Regions from separate parts of the Alkalibacterium sp. m-11 genome, predicted to be linked through region 2. Evidence: predicted binding sites of a transcription regulator. Region 2 holds the regulator's gene; each other region holds the start of a gene.

Region 1 (3,184 bases), on a different contig from region 2:
TACTGTGTTGAAAAATCTTTTAGAAAATAACCATACTAATTTCTCAAGGTTGGCTAAAAAAAATTATAATAAACAAGCTGATAGGCAGAATACTACACCGAATACTACTAGTAGAGTTAGTGAAAAAGATTTAACTAATATTGATTCAAGATTTAAAACGACCAATTATATAATAAGTAACAACTACATTCCAGAAGGGTTTGTTTTTGAAAGACCCATTATGATTTCTGCTATTCAAGGTGCAGGATTAAAAAACTACACTCAACCGGAGGCCGGGTATATAGCAGCGTATGAGAAGTGTGTAAATGGTATTATAGAGTCTATTAATAATGGTACTATAGACGCTGTTTTTAATTTGAAATATTCTGTCCACAATGTAGGAGGCAACTACGAAGTAGTGGTTTTTGGAGATGGAGTACTAGTACAAGAAGATAATCAGGACTAATGAATTTTTTGAGGTGTTAGATTTATTTAAAACTACTTTGTTTAAAAAGTAATGGGAGGGAAAGTGAGGTGGTAAAAATGGAAGTGAAAGACGAAGTATTAGCTAAAATATTGAATGGTGTTGAGAAAGTTTTGGGTATGGAAGAAATGCCTAAGGAGTTCAGACTCCAAAAGCTGAAAGAAGTTGCTATCGTTTTTGGAGCGGATTCTGAAACGGCTGGGAGACTTGCGCAAGAAATTGTAAAAAAAACTGAAAACAAGAGAAAAGCTAAAGACAAGAAAAAAGCTATGCCAATGTTAGATTCTGACGCTTTTACGGAAGGTTTAGACGATTTGTCGGAAAAGATGAAGCATAGTGACCATGATCAACTGTAACTTGTTCATTCGTCGAGTTCTATCGGGTGTCTTGAGTGTTAACGGAAGTTTTAGGTTCTTGCAATGGTCGGCTCGCCGACGCGAAGCGCTTGCCGTTGCAGGGTTCTAACACTTCTGTTATAAACGATTGCCCGATAGAACTTGGCGAATGAAGAGGGGTTTGGGGCAGAGCCCCAAGGTCTTGAACTTGGTTTTTGGGGGGCGAGCGCAGCGAGTGGGGGGACGAAAGTGAGCGAAGCGAGCGTACTACGACTACATTCTAAGCGTATACTCGAAAAAGATTAAAAGAAGTGAACTTTTATTCTATTTTTTTAATCGTCTATATAAAGTCGCTTCACTTATGCCCGTTATATCACTTATATCTTTAATTGTCTTGTCAGTCGTTTGTCGTAATTCCAAGGCATGCTTCACTGCTGGGTGATTTTTGGTGTATTTAGGTGGTCGTCCTTTGTAAAGGCCTTTTTTCTTAGCGATTTCTATACCGTTTCGTTGTTTTTCTTTAATCAATGTCCGATCAAGCTCTGAGAATGCAGCCATGATGGTTAAAAAGAACTTTCCTGTAGAGCTTCTTGTGTCAATTCCCATATTTAAAATGACTAAATTAATATCTTTCCCCTGAAAATAATCGACCAGTTGCAACAATTGAATCGTGCTACGACCTAATCTATCCATTCTCGTCACAACAACGGTATCTCCTGCGCTCAACTCAGCTATCAATCCATCTAACTTAGTTTTTCTTTCAACGATTCCTGAAATTTTTTCAGAAATAATTTTATCTACACCAAAATTATCTAACTCTTTTAATTGAGTCTCTAAGTTCTGATCTCTCGAACTTACACGAGCATATCCTATTAACATTTCAACACTCCTTTTTGATAGATGTATATGACAGTCTATAAATCCTATCATATCAACGGATTCATTCACTATCAATAGGGTATACTTAAATGATAATCAACCTTTTTTATTTTCTATCTGGCATAACTTGAGCTGAAGAAGTTCAAAAATATTTGATTCATTAGCTCTAAAGAGCAGTAAAAAAGACCGGACTAAAGAAATGGTTGTAATCAATGTAGAAATGATTGAATTCGGTTTCAATAATAGTTATACTTTGTTTATAAATATATTAAAAAATTCACAAAGGAAGAGGTTATATTATGGTAAAAGTTGCGATTGTTACAGGTGCTGGTCAAGGGATTGGGTTAGCGATTGCTAAACGTCTACATGCAGATGGCTTTAAAATTGGTATTGTTGATTATAATCCCGAAACAGCTGAAGCTGCTGTAGCCGAATTCCCAGAAGGTGATGCTATTGCTGCAGGCGCAGATGTGTCTAAACGTGAACAAGTATTTGAAGCATTTGATAAAATTGCAGCACATTTTGGTGATTTAAATGTAGTTGTCAATAATGCGGGTGTTGCACTGACAACACCATTAGAAACAATTACCCAAGAAATGTTCGACCAAGTATATGGTATCAACGTAGCAGGTGTAATCTGGGGTGCACAAGCTGCTCAAAAACACTTCAAAGCCTTCGGTCACGGTGGTCGAATCATCAATGCTACGTCACAAGCAGGGGTATTGGGTAACCCTGAATTAGCTTTATACTCAGGATCAAAATTTGCAGTCCGCGGTATCACACAAGTATTAGCCCGTGACTTAGCTCAAGATAATATTACTGTGACAGCATACGCACCTGGTATCGTGAAGACACCAATGATGTTTGGTATCGCTCACGAAGTAGCAGTCAATGCAGGTAAAGACGATGAGTGGGGTATGAATCAATTCGCACAAAACATTACCCTTAAACGTCTATCAGAACCAGAAGATGTAGCCAACGTAGTAGCATTCCTAGCTGGACCAGACTCAACATACATTACAGGTCAAACAATCGTTGTTGATGGTGGTATGGTCTTCCACTAAGCTAAATGATTTGATGAATTTTGATAACACCCTTCGAGATGAGGGAGGGAATTTAATGTCTGAGGAAATTATCGTTCTTAGTCCGGACAGACTAGGATATAAAGATAGAGGCATAATGAAATGGCAAGGTATGATTCTGTCCGATCATACGTCTGCATTAAAAGAGTTGCACAAGGAATATGAGCAGTCAATTGCTGCGGGAAAAGAACAGATGACGACTGAAGAAGTGTCTGAAGCATTATATAAAGCCTATAGACTTAGGAAGCCTGTCGCTATTCAAGCGAATGTCTTAAAAGAAGGACACTTCTACCCTGATGTAAAATGTATAGTTAAAGGGTATGATCGTGACAATATATACCTACAGTTGAAAGACAGCCAGTTGAAGAAAGTTAATATTTATTTGATTAGGCATGTGGAGTATATGAATCCGGCAGAATGGTATG
Region 2 (3,184 bases):
CGCCACCGCTTAAAGAAGAAATAGACTTATCGACATCTTCCCCGCTGAATAGAAAGGATCCTAGCAGGGTCCGCACAGATTGCTCTGGGAGCAGAGGGTGGTCATCCCAGACCTCATTCAGTACAGTCTTCTTGTCATTTAAAGTTGTCTGTTCCTGATCGTAATACCCCATATCGACTTTCGTTCCATACTTTATTTCTCCGCTGATTGAAGGAATCAATTTATATAGCGTCTTGAGGAGAGTGGTTTTACCAACCCCATTAGGACCTACGACTGCAATGGAATCTTCCTTGCGAATATCGAGATCCACATGTTCGGATAATGGAATAGAATCGTATCCGATTGTCAGATCAGCTGTCTGAAGCACGACTTGCCCTGAAGTTCGTTCAGGAATGAACTGGAAATGCGCACTTTTTTCATCACCTTGAGGCTTGTCCAATGGATCCATCTTCTCAAGCTGTTTCCTTCTAGCCTGGGCTCTTTTCGTTGTAGAAGCTCGCACCAGATTACGGTTCACAAAGTCTTCCAGTTTAGCCATTTTCTTCTGCTGCTTTTCATATACTTTCCATTCACGCTTGATCTTTTCAGCCTTCTGTTTCAGATAATTCGAATAGTTTCCCGGGTAATTTTCTACAGAGCCTCTACTGACTTCGTATATATTTTTGACAACCTTATCCAGAAAGTATCGGTCATGGGAAACGATGAGAAGGGACTTGGAATAATTCTGGAGGTAACTTTCCAGCCAGGATAATGTATCGATATCCAAGTGGTTGGTCGGCTCATCTAAAATAAGAAGGTCCTTTTTCTCAAGAAGAAGTTTGGCCAGCGCAAGTCGGGTTTTCTGCCCCCCTGACAAATTTGCTATAGGTGTATCATAATCTTCCGGGTAATATCGGAAGCCATGAAGTACTGAACGGATCTCGCTTTCGATGCCATAGCCGTTATGCTGCCTGAACGACTGCTGCAGAAAATCATACCTGGACAAAAGATCCGTATAGCTATCAGACTGCTTATCGATAGAATCATCACTTAATTTATGCTCGATAGCATGCATTTCTCTTTCTATCTGTTTAATAGGTTCGGTTAGTTTATCCATCTCTTCCCAGATAGTCAGATCAGATTCCAGACCGGTATGCTGATCAAGATAGCCGATAGTACAGTTTTTTTTCTTATGAACGGTGCCTTCATCCGGTTCTTCTCTTCCAGAAAGGATGTTAAGAAGGGTCGTTTTACCGGCACCATTTCTACCCACCAGACCAATTCTGGCATTTTCCTTTATTTCCATGCTAACATTATCGAAAAGTGTTTCAGCACCGAAATGTCTTGCTATTTTTTGCGTGTGTAAAAGTATCATACTATTCCTCATTTTCTAACCTAGTCATCTGTCAATATCTAACAGTTTAGCATACAGGAGCAGGAATAAACTAGTCTAATTGAAAAACCTGCAAGGCTCAGACAGAGGACGATTTAGGCTTGTTCCCTTTTTTACATTCTCCGAAACTTGTTCAATAATAAACGATTAATTATTGAATATTATTGAAATATTTAACAAATTCAGACCCGATTTACTTTATTTTACTGGGATTAGTGGTATAATATAAAATGGTATCCTATGTAAGTTTGTGAATACACAAGGTAAGAAAAGATACACCTTTGGAAAAGTTTGATAAGATCCAGAGAAGCTGTTTATTAAATGAATTGAGACGAGGAGAATGACAATGGCTGATAAGAAAATCCCGAAAGCTACTGCACGCAGACTGCCATTATATTACCGCTATTTGCGTTTCCTATACGAGGCAGGTAAAGAACGTGTGTCATCAGCTAAATTAAGTGAAGCAGTTAAAGTGGATAGTGCAACAATCAGACGTGATTTCTCGTATTTCGGAGCTTTAGGTAAAAGAGGCTACGGGTACGATGTAGAAGCTTTAATGAATTTTTTCAGTAAAACACTGAATCAGGACCGTTTGACCAATGTTGCATTGAGTGGTGTCGGTAACCTTGGACAAGCCTTGCTAAACTATAATTTTCGCAGAAACAACAATATCCGTATCAGTGCCGGATTTGATGTGAAAGATGATTTGATTGGAACGATCCACCAGGGCGTACCTATTTACGATATCAATGAAATGGTCGATCAGCTTGAAATGCAGCAGATCGATGTAGCTATTCTCACGGTACCTTCTGAAATAGCTCAGGAGATGGCGGATAAACTGGTCAAAGGCGGAGTTAGAGGTATTATGAACTTCACCCCAATCCGTGTGACTGTGCCAAAAGAAGTCAGAGTACACAACGTTGACCTGACAAACGAATTGCAGACACTGATTTACTTCATCAATTATTACCAGGACTTTGATCAGAAGACTGAACCTGAAGAAGATGACAATCCCTTAAACGACTTATTTTATAATGAATAAAAAGAAAATCTTCAAAGCTGACCTTGATTGGGTCTGTAAGCTTTGAAGATTTTTTTTATTTGCTGTTATTTTTACTTTTTTTGATGCGAAGATACGCTGCAGCCATTCTTGTACCCTGTACAAAGTCTTTTGTAGCGAAGAGAGCAAATAAGAAAGAGAAAAAACCCCATCCACTGCTGTCGACTGAATCGATCGTAAAGAACATGAACAACAGGAAGAAAATATACTTAAATGCAATTTGAAACATGATTTGTTTTTCTGTCATTATAAATCCTTTCTACACTACTCGTCTTTTTAAGAAAAGTACAAGTTGATCAGGACAGCTGCCACATTCATCAGACAATGTGCCAGAATTGGTGTCCATATGTTTTTAGTTTTAAAGTACAACCAGGCAAAGACCAGTCCCATTGAAGAATACACTAGGAGCAGACCGTCAAAGTGAATGAATGCAAAGAGCAGTGAACTTATGACTGCAGCTCCAATGCCGCCAATCCGATCAATCAGAAGACCAAAAATTGCTTTTCTGAAAACAAATTCCTCCATTACTGGCCCTGCTACTCCAACTAGGAGAAGAAAGAACGGATAATTTCTAACCACTTCCATCAGAAACTGAGTGTTTTCAGACTCCATAGAAGAGCCCAGAAAGTTTACTTCAATAATACTTGCGAAGGACTGCACGACTATAGCGATAAACATCCCGATCAGCCCCCATAAGAGAATTCTGACAGGATTATGACTGAAACGCTCTTCGAATTCAAATCTCATCTGCT
Region 3 (3,184 bases), on a different contig from region 2:
GGCAATTGCTTCTGTTACCCATGTTGGATCACCTGAAAACAGTTCATTGTATTCTGGCGTACGAACGAATTTTACAAGACGCAGTTTCATGACAAAGTGATCGACAAGCTCCTGTGCTTCTACTTCAGTCATGAGGCCTTCTTTAAGATCTCTTTCAATATAGATATCAAGGAAAGTTGATGTGCGGCCTAATGACATTGCGGCACCATTCTGTTCCTTGATTGCGGCCAGATAACCAAGATACAGCCACTGGAACGCTTCTACAGCTGTCCTGGCAGGACGTGAGATGTCAAATCCGTAAATGTTACCCAGTTCCTTCAGTTCGTGAAGAGCTTTTATCTGATCGCTCAGTTCTTCACGTTTACGGATAATATCTTCGCTCATCATAGCAGTATCTGACTGGGCTTTATCCGCTTCTTTCTCTTTTAGTAAACGGTCGACTCCATACAGCGCCACACGACGGTAATCACCGATGATTCTTCCACGGCCATAGGCATCAGGCAGACCGGTAATGACACCTGTGCGTCTCGCGTCTAGCATTTCAGGCGTATATGCATTGAACACTCCTTCATTATGCGTCTTTCTCCAGTCTCTGAAGATATGAGAGAGATAAGGATCTACTTCAAAACCATATGATTCTGCAGCCTGTTCCATCATTCGGATGCCGCCAAACGGCTGAAGTGAACGTTTGAATGGTTTGTCTGTCTGGAATCCGACAACTTTTTCTTTATCTTTAGTCAGATAAGCCGGTCCATGAGAAGTAATTGTTGAAACAATAGAAGTATCCATATCAAGGACTCCGCCTGCTTCACGTTCTTTTTTGTTAAGATCCATCACTTGTTCCCACAGCTCTTCTGTGTGTTTAGTTGGGCCTTCAAGGAACGACTCATCACCATCATACTGTGTGTAGTTACTCTGAATGAAGTTACGGACATCAATGGTATCTTTCCATTTCTTTCCCTTGAACCCTTCCCATAAAGTTTCCAAAGTCATCTCATCTGTGCGTTGCTTTTCCATACTCGATTCTCCTTTGTCTTTCACGTTTTTCTACATGTTCATTTTATCACATTGACTCACTTTATACAAGTGAATATTTGAACAATTAACGACAATAAAGGGGGACTCTCCAACAAGTGCATATTGTGAGTTTAATCACAATGTGTCACAAATCTGACACAATTGCCATTTTAAGCAAGCGATTTCACTGTGTTATGATGTGCTTGTAAAAAGATAAAAACAATTCAAGTGTTGAGCATACAAGCTTTCTTCATTTTTCATCTTTATAAGACGATAGAATTGGAGGAAGACTTATTTTAATCTAACATTGCTCAATACTTCACTAACTAAATGGAGGGAACCCATTATGGTCAAAGTATTAGACAAAACTACCAAAGTAACAAATGTACAGAAAGATATCGATCAGTTAGTCACGAAAGCTAAAGCAGCTCTCGATAATATGTACAAACTCGATCAGGAACAAATCGATAACATCGTGAAGGAAATGGCTCTGGCTGCTCTTGATCAGCATATGCCTTTAGCTAAGCTGGCTGTAGAAGAAACTGGTCGTGGTGTATATGAAGATAAAATCATCAAAAACCTTTTTGCTTCAGAATACATCTACCACAGCATCAAACATGATAAAACAATCGGTGTAATAAATGAGAACGTTCATGAAGGCACAGTTGAAATTGCTGAACCGGTCGGTGTCATTGCCGGAGTTACACCAGTAACCAACCCTACTTCCACAACAATCTTTAAATCTATGATTTCTATTAAAACAGGTAACCCGATCATTTTCGCTTTCCACCCTTCTGCTCAGAAATCCAGTTCAGCTGCGGCACGTGCTGTTTACGAAGCAGCAGTTAAAGCAGGTGCACCGGAAAACTGTATTCAGTGGATCGAAAAACCGTCTGTCGAAGCGACACAGACTTTGATGAAACACGACGGAGTAGCTACTATTCTTGCAACTGGCGGATCAGGCATGGTTAAATCAGCCTACAGCTCAGGAAAACCTGCTCTTGGTGTTGGTGCCGGTAATGTCCCCTGCTACATTGAAAAGACTGCAAATGTCAAACGAGCAACGAACGACCTGATTCTTTCCAAAACATTCGATAACGGAATGATCTGTGCTTCTGAACAAGCTGTCATCGCTGATAAAGAAGTATATGAAGAAGTGAAATCACAGATGATCGACAACGGCTGCCACTTCCTGACTAAAGAGGAACGCATTAAAGTGGAGCAGCTGATGGTTTCAGAAGATAATCACTTGAATCCGGATATCGTCGGACGCTCAGCATATCAGATTGCTAAAATGGCAAACGTAAACGTGCCTGAAGATACGAAAATTCTTGTTGCTGAATACCCTGGTGTCGGAAGAGACTTCCCTCTCTCACGAGAAAAACTTAGCCCAGTACTGGCTGCCTACAAAGTCAATAGTTCTGAAGAAGGAATCAAACGTGCTGAAGAAATGCTTGCGTATGGTGGTTTAGGTCACTCAGCAGTTATCCATTCCAACGACGACCAGGTTATCAGCGAGTTTGACAGTCGAATGAAAGCGGGTCGTCTGATTGTCAACGCACCGTCATCTCAAGGTGCTATCGGTGACATCTACAATGCTTTTCTCCCTTCCCTAACTCTAGGATGTGGATCGTTTGGAGGAAACTCAGTGTCAACTAACGTCAGTACTATGCATTTAATCAATGTGAAGAAACGTGCGAAACGTACAAACAATATGCAGTGGTTCAAGATTCCACCAAAAGTGTACTTTGAACGTAACTCTGTTCAGTATCTGGCAAAAATGCCCGACATTAAGAAAGCGTTCATTGTAACTGATCCTATGATGGTTGAATTGGGCTACGTTGACCGTGTCCTGTATCACCTGCGTAACCGCCAGGAGTATGTTCACTGCGAAATATTCTCAGATGTTGAACCGGATCCATCTAAAGAAACAGTTCTAAAAGGCGCAGAAGCAATGGCTGCTTTCCAGCCGGATGTCATCATCGCCTTGGGTGGAGGGTCTCCAATGGACGCAGCTAAAGGAATGTGGCTGTTCTACGAGCACCCAGATACAGACTTCAACGGCATCAAGCAGAAATTTATGGATATCAGAAAACGTGTCTACAAGTACCCTACTCTTGGAGAGAAAGCACAGTTCGTAGCAATCCCTACAACATCTGGTACTGGT
Region 4 (3,184 bases), on a different contig from region 2:
GTGCTGTTTCATGGCGGAGAAATAAACGGACCGGCTATTGGTGGGATACTTACAGTTGTCGGGTTCGGTGCATTCGGGAAACACCTTGGCAACGTTATTCCTATTCTCATAGGGGTCACCTTGATGGGATATATCAATGGGTACGACATGAGTGCAACATCGGTAGTGATCGCAGGGTTGTTCGGGACGACGATCGCGCCTATAGCAGGTCGCTACGGCATGCTGATCGGTATTCTTGCCGGCGCACTTCACCTTAGTGTCGTCAGCAATACAGGTTATCTGCACGGTGGGATCAATTTATATAATAACGGGTTTGCAGGAGGCTTCGTAGCAGCCATTATGATTCCTCTGCTGGAAGCAATTCAGTATCAGCAGCAGAAGAGAAGACAGCTGAGAGAACCGGTGGATCCTGCGGAAGAAATTAGAGTAGAGGAACGCTGATTTATAAGTTAACCTAAATTGAAAAGACGATAGTCCTTCCGGCCACTTTAAGCCGGAAGGACTATCGTCTTTTTACATTATTATTCAGGTAATTCGCATTCGTATTAGTCTTCTACTGTACCTAGTACATCAATGTCATCTGGCAGTGCCAATGGATTTTCAGGATCGATTCGATCGTAGAACATGATGCCGTTCAGGTGATCGATTTCGTGCTGGACGACAATTGCCGGAAAATCTCTCAGTCGAATGCTCTGTTTGTTCCCGTCCAAGTCAAAGTAATCCACTTTAATCCGCTTGTGTCTCGGGACATAGCCTGGAACTTCGCGGTCGACAGACAGGCAGCCTTCTCCATCTGACAGGCAAGTCTGCTGGACAGAATGACTGATGATTTTAGGGTTGATCATCACAGCGCTGAACTCGGGGGTGCTGTCTTCTTCATCTGCTGAAGGGACATGTACAGCAATCAGTCTTTTAGATACATCGACCTGGGGAGCTGCGATTCCCACTCCAGGTCTCAATTCATACTTTTCAGTAAGTTCAGGATCCTGACTGTTCTTTAAAAACTGAAGCATATCTTCTGCGAGAGACTTTACTTCATGATCTAAAGGAAATTCAATTGCTTCAGCAGTTTGTCTTAAGGTAGGGTGTCCTTCTCTAATGACATCTTTCATAGTTAACACGTATATAACCTCCAATGCTATTACTCTTTTCCTATTCTAACAAATTTGAATGGGTCCCGCACCTCAAATATTCCTATAGTCAAAATAAAAGTATTCTAATAATAAATAGTGATGCGATTCACATGCGAAAAGCTGCGTCTCCTTCCAATGGTACAAAGACATAGCTGTAAGTTCTTTTATATAACAGATAAATTGCCTGTATTACTTTAATTAATGAAGTTCCGGAGGGTATCGTATGGGAAAAGTATAACAGCGTGTTTGTTATAGTTATCACAATGGGCTGTAATTGCTTTAACATCAAGGATTTATACTGCGACACTGCATGAATATCGCTTGCATTAATTCATGAATCATGATAGATTTAGAAAGGAATGGATTAAAATGTAACAGGGGATATTATCTGTTATATTGAACTTTAAAAACAGAGAGGAATGGGTAATCTATGGCAAAGCAACCAGTTGATTACGAAGCATTACTAAGTACAATCGAAGCTTCGTTTCCGATGGTTCAAATTCTGGATAAAGATGGGAAAATCGTCAACGAAGACATTATGCCGGATTTATCTGATGATGAATTAGTAGAATTAATGAGAAGAATGGTGTGGTCACGTGTTCTTCACGATCGCTCAATGGCACTTGCACGTCAGGGAAGACTAGGTTTCTATGCACCTACTATGGGGCAGGAAGCTTCTCAGTTAGCAAGTCATTTTGCATTTAAGAAACAGGACTGGTTCTATCCTGGGTACCGTGATGTACCTCAGTTGATCCAGCACGGTCTACCTGTATCACAGGCTTTCTTATGGTCTCGTGGACATGTAGAAGGAAACAACTATCCTGAAGATTTACACGCTATTCCACCTCAAATCATTATCGGTGCTCAATTTATTCAAGCAATGGGTAATGCCGTGGGACAGAAAATGGCTGGGAAAGAAGATGAAGTGACATTCACTTATACTGGTGACGGTGGATCTTCTCAAGGTGATGTATACGAAGGGATGAACTTTGCCGGACGTTACAAAGCACCTGTCGTATTCTTTATCCAAAACAATGGGTATGCAATCTCTACTCCACGTGAGAAGCAGTCTGCTGCTAACACACTTGCTCAGAAAGCTGCTGCTGCAGGTATCCCTGGTGTTCAAGTTGATGGAATGGACCCACTTGCAGTATATGCTGTTACTAAACAGGCTCGTGAATGGGCTGCTGCAGGAAACGGACCAGTGTTGATTGAAACAATCACGTCACGTTTCGGCCCTCACTCAACTTCAGGTGATGATCCTACACGTTACCGTGAACAGGAATCATTTGACTACTGGGAACAGAGAGATCCACTTATCCGCTTCCGTAACTTCCTGACTGAAAAAGGTCTATGGTCAGAAGAACAGGAAGAAAAACTGATTGAAGAAACTAAAGAAGAAATCAAACAAGCTGCTAAAGAAGCAGATCAAGCTCCTAAGATGAAAATTTCAGACTTCCTGAAAAACATGTACAATGAGCCTGGTCAGAACATTACTGAGCAGATTGAGAAATACGAAGCAAAGGAGAGTAAATAATCATGGCGAATCTTACAATGATTCAAGCAATCACGGAAGCACTTGATCAGGAAATGGCCCGTGATGAAAAAGTCCTGGTTTTCGGTGAAGACGTAGGTAAAAACGGCGGAGTATTCCGTGCGACTCAAGGACTTTTCGACAAGTACGGTGAAGATCGCGTCAGTGATACTCCACTTGCTGAATCTGGTATCGGAGGAATGGCTTTTGGTTTAGCTGTTCAAGGTTTCCGTCCAGTTATGGAAATCCAGTTCTTCGGATTCGTATTCGAAGTAATGGATTCAATTGTTGGTCAAATGGCTCGTACCAGCTACCGTATGGGTGGAAAACTGCACCTTCCGGCAGTTGTTCGTTCACCATTTGGTGGAGGAGTACACACGCCTGAAATGCACGCAGACAGTCTTGAAGGACTAATGGCTCAGTCTCCTGGACTTAAAGTTGTTATCCCTTCAAACCCTTACGATGCAAAAGGTCTTCTAACTTCAGCAATCCGTGACGAAGATCCGGTTGTTTTCCT

What was found. Region 2 encodes Rex, which represses fermentation and respiration genes when NADH is low (regulators of the CRP and FNR family bind a similar motif). Its sites were predicted from a motif close to TTGTGAANTANTTCACAA; they were not measured.
Region 1: a site for Rex is predicted at 1,943-1,960, ahead of ACYQ2O_RS10780 ((S)-acetoin forming diacetyl reductase). Genes of this name have one in related genera too.
Region 3: a site for Rex is predicted at 1,141-1,158, ahead of adhE (bifunctional acetaldehyde-CoA/alcohol dehydrogenase). Genes of this name have one in related genera too.
Region 4: a site for Rex is predicted at 1,380-1,397, ahead of pdhA (pyruvate dehydrogenase (acetyl-transferring) E1 component subunit alpha). Genes of this name have one in related genera too.

The regions. Positions count from the first base shown of each region.
Region 1 covers NZ_BAAGIR010000151.1:625-3,808, reverse strand. The annotation lists gene ACYQ2O_RS10795 (hypothetical protein) at 1-445, shown strand, start outside; gene ACYQ2O_RS10790 (hypothetical protein) at 514-819, shown strand; gene ACYQ2O_RS10785 (recombinase family protein) at 1,123-1,677, opposite strand; gene ACYQ2O_RS10780 ((S)-acetoin forming diacetyl reductase) at 1,977-2,741, shown strand; gene ACYQ2O_RS10775 (hypothetical protein) at 2,797-3,184, shown strand, end outside.
Region 2 covers NZ_BAAGIR010000015.1:24,077-27,260, forward strand. The annotation lists gene ACYQ2O_RS03295 (ABC-F family ATP-binding cassette domain-containing protein) at 1-1,354, opposite strand, end outside; gene ACYQ2O_RS03300 (redox-sensing transcriptional repressor Rex) at 1,719-2,414, shown strand; gene ACYQ2O_RS03305 (DUF4305 domain-containing protein) at 2,470-2,679, opposite strand; gene ACYQ2O_RS03310 (CPBP family intramembrane glutamic endopeptidase) at 2,709-3,184, opposite strand, start outside.
Region 3 covers NZ_BAAGIR010000006.1:29,548-32,731, reverse strand. The annotation lists gene pflB (formate C-acetyltransferase) at 1-1,017, opposite strand, end outside; gene adhE (bifunctional acetaldehyde-CoA/alcohol dehydrogenase) at 1,364-3,184, shown strand, end outside.
Region 4 covers NZ_BAAGIR010000012.1:30,733-33,916, reverse strand. The annotation lists gene ACYQ2O_RS02805 (DUF1576 domain-containing protein) at 1-441, shown strand, start outside; gene def (peptide deformylase) at 546-1,121, opposite strand; gene pdhA (pyruvate dehydrogenase (acetyl-transferring) E1 component subunit alpha) at 1,564-2,670, shown strand; gene ACYQ2O_RS02790 (alpha-ketoacid dehydrogenase subunit beta) at 2,673-3,184, shown strand, end outside.